Regions from separate parts of the Desulfotomaculum sp. 1211_IL3151 genome, predicted to be linked through region 1. Evidence: riboswitches for the same ligand, from Rfam matches in the RefSeq annotation. Region 1 holds a riboswitch; the other holds the start of a gene.

What was found. A riboswitch is a leader RNA that binds a small molecule or an ion and turns the genes downstream of it on or off. The one in region 1 is predicted to bind cyclic di-AMP.
Region 2: linked by a shared signal. The riboswitch ahead of V6C11_RS04990 (CAP domain-containing protein) and the one ahead of V6C11_RS15145 (LysM peptidoglycan-binding domain-containing protein) in region 1 are both predicted to bind cyclic di-AMP.

Annotation. Positions count from the first base shown of each region.
Region 1 covers NZ_JBAIYV010000051.1:184,618-188,470, reverse strand. The annotation lists gene V6C11_RS15155 (hypothetical protein) at 24-533, shown strand; gene V6C11_RS15150 (endonuclease/exonuclease/phosphatase family protein) at 549-1,274, shown strand; gene V6C11_RS15145 (LysM peptidoglycan-binding domain-containing protein) at 1,316-2,119, opposite strand; cyclic di-AMP (ydaO/yuaA leader) riboswitch at 2,126-2,276, opposite strand; gene V6C11_RS15140 (L-lactate dehydrogenase) at 2,497-3,444, shown strand; tRNA gene V6C11_RS15135 (tRNA-Arg) at 3,663-3,737, shown strand.
Region 2 covers NZ_JBAIYV010000025.1:15,014-18,866, forward strand. The annotation lists gene V6C11_RS04985 (DUF3794 and LysM peptidoglycan-binding domain-containing protein) at 1-741, opposite strand, end outside; gene V6C11_RS04990 (CAP domain-containing protein) at 936-1,940, opposite strand; cyclic di-AMP (ydaO/yuaA leader) riboswitch at 1,946-2,071, opposite strand; gene V6C11_RS04995 (hypothetical protein) at 2,264-3,271, opposite strand; gene yabG (sporulation peptidase YabG) at 3,339-3,853, opposite strand, start outside.

The DNA.
Region 1 (3,853 bases):
ACCCGTTATTATGGGGGAGGGCTATGGGTGGAGCTATTATTTATCCCGAAATTATAGGTACTTTGGCAGATAGCATTTTTTTAGTGGTACCTGCCATTAAAAAAGAAATGGCACAGTATGCCGAGCGCAGAGCAATGGGGGAAGAGGTAGAGTATCACCTCGAATGGAATTTGATCATTAACAAGACCCTGGAAATATGCCTAATAACAATGGATATCGTTTGGGATGATGAAAACATGACAGTGATCGGCTTTACTTCTAAATCCTGGGAGCAGTTGGCGCAATTTATGCTTTATCGAAACCTAATATTGCTTCCGGATCGAGGCTTAATTGGGGATGATAAACAATTAATAAGTCCCCTGGCTGCCCAAGAAGGCTTTTTATTAAAAGGGCTGGATAAAGGACTGAAAAATTTGGCCAATAAAGCAGCCAATATACCCCCAGACCTCAATGTGCGGGGAATGATGTCTTATTTAAGTAATATGCTAAACTTTAATCGAAAGGTTATTGAATATGGACATTATCTTAGCTAATGGGGGTGGTGAAAATTGTTTCCTATCCGGGTAGTTAGCTATAATATCCGTCATGCCCAGGGAATAAATGGAGCAGTTGATATTCACCAAATTGCTAAGTCCCTGGCATATACTGGAGGTAAGTTGATTGGCTTACAAGAAGTAGATAAACATATGCCGCGCAGCCATTTTGTTCATCAAGCAAAAACACTTGGGCAGCTGCTATACAAAAATTGGGTTTACGGGCCCAACTTGAACTGGGGGGTTGCCCAGTTCGGTAATGCAATTCTATCTCATTGGCCGGTGCTTCTGTACAGGCAGTATATGCTTCCCAGTAAGGGAGAAAAAAGGGGTTTACTCGAGGCAATCATTCTATTAAAACATAGAAAGATTAGCTTTTTTTGTACCCACTTAGGGTTAAAGCGTGAGGAGAGAATGGATCAAGTAAGGGATATATTGGGAATTATTGGTAAATGTTCTTATCCCTGTATTCTAGTGGGGGATTTTAATAATGGTCCTACATCTGAGGAGTACCGATTACTTACCACGATTCTTAAAGATGCAACCGATATGGGTGAACCCTATAAAACTTACCCTGCGCAACAGCCACAAGAGCAAATCGATTATATTTTTGTATCTTCTGAATGGAATACCCTATCTGCAACTACCTATCACACACTGGCTTCCGATCATTTGCCCATAGAAGCAACCTTACGATTGATGGAGAATGTAGAAATCGATAAGGATATTCAGTTTTTATAGAAATAAGCAAGCACTGGCATTCATGCCAGTGCTTATGTTATTTATTTTGCCTTTGCATAAACCATTTTGCCATAATTAGCGGCTACAGGCAGGGAGAGAAGAAATGAGTTGGTGGAACCTTTATCAAAGAAATATAGTGCCCCGTTGGTAGGATCATTACCATCTAATGCTGCCTGGGCAGCTTTAATTGCATTGGCTGTGGCAGGTTTATTGATCCAACCGTTTCTGACAGGAGAAAACTGGTTTTGGGCATAGATTACGTCGCGAATATTATTGGGGAAAATGGAACTTTGTACCCGGTTAATAACAACCGCTGCTACACTAATCTGGGCTTCCATCGGTTCTCCTCCTGCTTCAGCAGTGACCAGACGTGCCAGCAAATCGAAATCTTCATCATCATAGGGAATAACCGGTCTTTGGGCACTGCGGCTTACGGTAGCAGCCACTGGAGCGGCGGTATTCCTCACACTTGCCCCTGGAATTATAAGTTGTTTGCCAGGATGAATGGTAGAACTAGTGAGCCCATTGACCTGCATGATAGTATTTAACCCAACACCAAACTTCTGGGCGATGGCATAGAGACTATCACCAGACTTCACCGTATAGCTTATCTCCGTAGGTTTAGCCTCTGGTATTGTAAGAACATGCCCAGGGTCAAGAACATCACTGGTAAGACCATTGGCGGTCTTGATCTGAGTAATACTAACACCAACTTTTTGACTAATTAAATAAAGTGAGTCACCAGGTACCACTGTATATTGAGCGGCTAAAGCTGTTGATGGCATGAGGATAGCAAAAAGACACAAGGATACGATGACCCGTTTAAGGCGGTGCAAAAAACGCATATGTACTTTTACCCTCCTTGGGGCCTCCGAGGTTAGTTGACGGGTTCGGGTTGAGGGCACCCTACCGCATTTTAAACACCTCCATAAAATTGCGGATTCACCCCATAAATTTTGATCCCCCGTACTCCGGTAAACGGAGATTCGGCCTAGTTATTTTAGTTACAAACCATTGTACATGTTTTCCAGATTTACGTCTATCCACAATATTTGGAAAATACATGAGACATAGGTATTTAATAACTGGAAATACTAAATGAACCATCCGGCGTCAGTCATCCGCCATCGGCTTTATGAGCCGTGTTTTGGTGTATATTTTGCCTCCGTTGTATGAGCTGGGGTGATGATGGTTAATTTGAAAATTAATCGAGGGGTGAACAATGGTGAAATTAAGAAAGGGAGCCAAGATAGCTATTATAGGAGCGGGGTTTGTTGGGTCAACTGCAGCCTTTGCGATTATGTCCAGTGGTTTGGCCAGTGACCTTGTTTTGGTTGATGTTAGTCACGCAAAGGCAGAAGGGGAGGCGATGGATCTAGGGGATGCCGCAGCCTTTATTAAACCCATTAATGTATATGCAGGCTCCTTTGAGGATTGTAAGGATTCTAATATTATTGTCTTTACAGCCGGAGCCAATCAAAAACCCGGTGAGACACGGTTAGATTTGGTCAACAAGAACGTTAGTATTTTAAAAGATAGTTTACCGCAGTTGTTAAAATATTGTCCGAATGCCATTTATTTAATTGTTGCTAATCCAGTGGATGTTTTAACCTATGCCGCCTTAAAGATATCGAACCTACCTGCAAACCAAGTATTTGGTTCAGGAACAATTTTGGATACCTCAAGATTTAGAGCAGAAGTGGCTGATTATTGTAATGTGGACCCTCGTAATGTTCATGCTTATATAATTGGTGAGCATGGTGACTCTGAAGTACCTATCTGGAGTACAGCAGATGTGGCAGGGATCCCCCTAGAGCAATTTTCTAAATTACGAGGTTTGGAGCCCATCTGTAGAAATGAAATTGCCAATCGGGTGCGCACGGCAGCCTATGAGATTATTCAGCGTAAGGAGGCAACCTATTATGCCATAGCTGTTTCTATAAAAAGAATTTGTGAAGCCGTCTTAAGGGATGAAGATTCTATCTTGACCGTGTCCGGTATGATCAATGATTTCTACGGAATACAAGATTGCTGTTTCAGTTTGCCTACAATTGTCAATGGCTCTGGACGAGACAAGGTACTCCCTATAAGTATGACGGAGGAAGAAGAAACTGCCCTAAGAAATTCAGCACATATACTAAAAGAGGCCATTAAACAGGCAGGTTTTTGATTTTTCCGCATACTGGTTGCTAGATGAGACATTATTTAGCCGTCAGCCATGGGCATTAGCTCATGGCTAATGGTCAATCGTATTTTCAAACTTGGCAATTAACTCAGGGTCTTGAACTATTCAAGAGGCTGTGATATCATTTAAAAGTTGTTGCTATCAACATTTATCCACTTGCAAAAAAACAAATTATTGTTATAATAAAAAAGCACAATTATTTTGCGCCTGTAGCTCAGGGGATAGAGCGCCGGCCTCCGGAGCCGGAAGCGCAGGTTCGATTCCTGCCAGGCGCACCATATCTGACACATCAAGAAACTCGCAAAGCCTTAGAATACAAGGTCTTGCGAGTTTTCTATGTTTTACGGGTAAGGCGAAGGCATTCAGACGAAGACAAAAAATTTCTTAGACAGCT
Region 2 (3,853 bases), on a different contig from region 1:
ATCTTTCTTTCTATCTGCTCGATATAGACATTCCATATCCACTTCGCCATCAAAGAGGATCTTGTTCCTAATAATTCTGGTATTGGTTATCTCCACATCACACATGCAGCGGATAACATCACTAATAATGAGATCCCTTTCATCGGGCAGTTCAAACTCATCATCAATTAGGATCTGCTTGGTATTGCTTCCCACCACTTGCTGCAGGTTCATTCTTTCTGTTTCACAGTTATAACCCTGGGGACATTCTGTTAAGGCGTTGACCTCCCGATCTTCAGTTACCCTAACGGTTATTTGAAGTACAGCAGCAACATCGTAGTCGCAATCCCGGGCCAGTTTTATGTTAATATCCTCGACCTCAAAGTCGATTTCAACATCCATGCCTGGCCGGGCACCCTCTACTTCAACAAAATCTGTAAAATCAAATTCTTCGGTAAAGCTATGCACAGACTGATCTTTTTTGAAAGCCGAATACATCACTTGCACCCGCAAGGTTCCCTCTACAATCACCTTATTAGGGATTACTTCAACTTTCCTTAACTTAACGATTGTGTCAATGGAAAGAATCTCTTCCATATCGGGTGTACCTGAGGGTAGCGTAAAGCTGTCTCGAATTATGGTTTGTTCTGTGTTTTCGCCAACAAGCTGTTTTACCCTAATTTGTTCTGTCCCGACGATCTGATTAGCCGGTTGGTTATTTATCTGCCGGAATTTTGGCTTGGGACTTTTCCTCATAACCATCAATCTTAGCCTCCTTTCAAGATATCTCCTTAATATATATATTGGATTGGCTGTAGAAATGTGCTGAAATTGTGGTCAATCCTTAAGAAAAAGCAAAAAAACGGGAGGAAATTTTTTCTCCCGTTTACATTTTATGGAATTGTCTGTTGTACAAGTTATTTAAGTTGTCCAATTAATTGGCTATTTTATGACCCTTAGCGCCGAGCAAATTGCTGAACCCAGATGTAGCCAGAGCCAGTATAACTTTGATATACGCCTACACCAATTTCATTGTAATTGGCATTTAAGATGTTCGCCCGGTGACCGGGGCTGTTCATCCAATCCTTCACGACCTGCTCAGGAGTTTTTTGACCCATGGCAATATTTTCCCCTGCTGCTTTGTAGCTGATACCAAATTTACGCATCATATCAAAGGGGGAGCCATAATTGGGAGATGTGTGAGAGAAATATCTGCTCTGATACATATCCTGCGCCTTTACCTGTGCAGCTTTGGTTAAATCCTCTTTGGCAACCACAGGCTTTAGACCATTTTTTGCTCTTTCAGCATTAACCAAATCCACTACCTTCGTTTGAGCTTCATTCATAAAGGTAGTAGGCTCCTGGGGCACAGGTGTTGGCTCTGGTTGGGGAGCCGGCTTTGGTTCAGGTTGTGGTGCCGGTTGCGGCTCTGGTTTTGGCTCTGGTTTTGGCTCCGGTTTTGGTGCCGGTGCTGGCTGTTCCGGTTGCTGAATAGGCTCTGTAATGGGTTTATATGCTAATAGTTGAATACAAAGCTTACCAGAGCTGGTATCCGCAAAGGCCAAACCAATTCGATTGTATTTACTATTTAGGATCGAACTGCTGCCATAGTATTGAAGTTGCTTTTGGACCATCGATGCCACATCATTGCCGCGTACAGTGGTTTGTCCAAGGGTGCTATAACCACCGTTTTTGGCAATCGTTAACAGCATTGCGGAACTGGGAATTTGACCGGTTCTTTGATAATATGCCAAATTCTTGGCAGCTTGCCCGGACAGCTCTTGATCCGCCATCAGCGTTGCCAGACCACCTTTGGCGCGGGCTTCATTAACCAGTCTAACCATCTCTTGGCTATCATCGGTAGCCGCCATAGCTGACTGCGCCGTCATAACGGACATCATCATGGTTAATAGGAACAAGGTAGCCAGGAACATAGGAACTTTCTTCAAACGATACTGCATTTCTTTTCTCCTTTCCTTTTTGCCTCCGGAGTTAGCTGACGGGTTCGGGCAAGGAAATCCCTACCTTTAAAAGGATTCACCCCATAAACGGTTCCTCCGTACCCACTAAAGGGATTCGGCATCTGTAACTGGCGCTTTGCCTGTCCTAAATATACATAAATTAACCTAAATTGACAAAACCCGTAATAGCTGTTAATAATTTATTTAGTTGGTTAAAACAGGTGCACAAACAATTTTATGTAAAATAACACACTCTCCCGTGCGTATACCATATTTTTACACGGAACAAAAGCCCCGCTCTTATCGTCACGGGGCTTTCTTTCCTAGAACTCTACGTTTAGTTTATCCAAGACCACTTGAATATGATTGAAAACGGTCACCCTATCGGATCCGGCAAACAGTAAGCCAACTGCCCTATTGCCCTCTGTAAGGACTAAGGAACCACTATCTCCACCCTGGGATTTCATATCACAAATTACCTGATTGGAGAAATACGCATTACTATTGTCATCCATTTTTACTTGCATGGTGGTGCCTATGGCAGTAACTACTCCGGAGGTAATGCCCGTTGTTCTACCACTTTTAACGACCCTCATGCCGGGTTTTGCCTCTACAATCCCCTGCACTTTACCAATACCAAGTATCTCATCGGTAATCAGCTCGGGCTTGAGGGGCCGGGCAACAGCACAATCCACATGGTTTACTGCCCCTTCCCTTTTAAAGAATTTCAAATCATAATTGGGTCTAATCGTATGAACCAGCATGTTGGCAATCCTTGCTGCCCCGTTGGCTATGGGGCAGGTAGCAGGGGCCTCTCCCTTTTGGATAGGAATATACCTTAATAGTATTGCAATGCGGTCGTCCTTGGTGCCGCCATCATACTCACCTGGCTGCAATATAAGGTCTCCTGGGGCAGACCGACCGTCTTTCCCATCGGTGGCATTGGCTAAAATGTGGTTATTTGAAAGAATAAGTGGCTCTCCCGTGGTACGATCGCGTACCATTGCCCCAAAGGTGCCAGCCGTTACCCGATAGTGTCCCAAACTAAATCCGGGTTGGGCGGGTCTGACATGTTTTTTTCTATCATCAGACAAAAAACGAATTTCACCAACTTCCACAACATCTGTTTCTAAACCATTAATCCTAAAGGGTACCTGTTCCTCCCTGCTTAAGCTTTCAGAACGTTCCTTTTTGGAGACAAAGATGATAATTGCCTTTTGCTCGGTTCTTTGCATGCCCACATGTTTATAGCCGACACCTACGCCTACAACATTTTTAATTCCAAGCAAACGCCATTTGGCTTTCTCCACAGTTTTCAAAAAATTTAACATAAAGGAAATCCCTCCTAAAATGTCCTAGATCATCATATGCTGGACTTTAGGAAGGGGTACTATGGTTTTAATATTCCGTTCTGGGTATACCTAAGCGATGTTTTCCTCTGGTTTCCACACCACCAATACCTTCAAAACCGGTAATGGTACTTTTAATAATTTCCCTTAAGGCAATGGGATCTTGAATGGAAGTATAGGCTATTTTTTCAACCACAAACACAGGATCATAGGCATGAATTAATACCCTTTTGGGGGAACTTGCAAAATTGGCACCGGCACTTAATACTACCTCATAGCAAGACTGGCAGGCACCGGCAAATATCACTAAATCATCCCGACTTTTTTCAAAGGTACGGGCAATTTTAACTGCTTCGACAAAGTATTTTGAGTTGTGGTAATTATTTACATTGCTTAAATCCTTGGCACCCTTTTTAATGCCGTCATGCCCGGTAAGTACTAAAATATCTGGGTAATGTTTTTCAAGAAGAGCCAGCACCCTTTTGGGTTGCTCCTCTTCATCAATAGCATACCCGAAGGCTGGTATAGAAAGGTTACGATAGGTGGTCATACATAAGTCTAAAT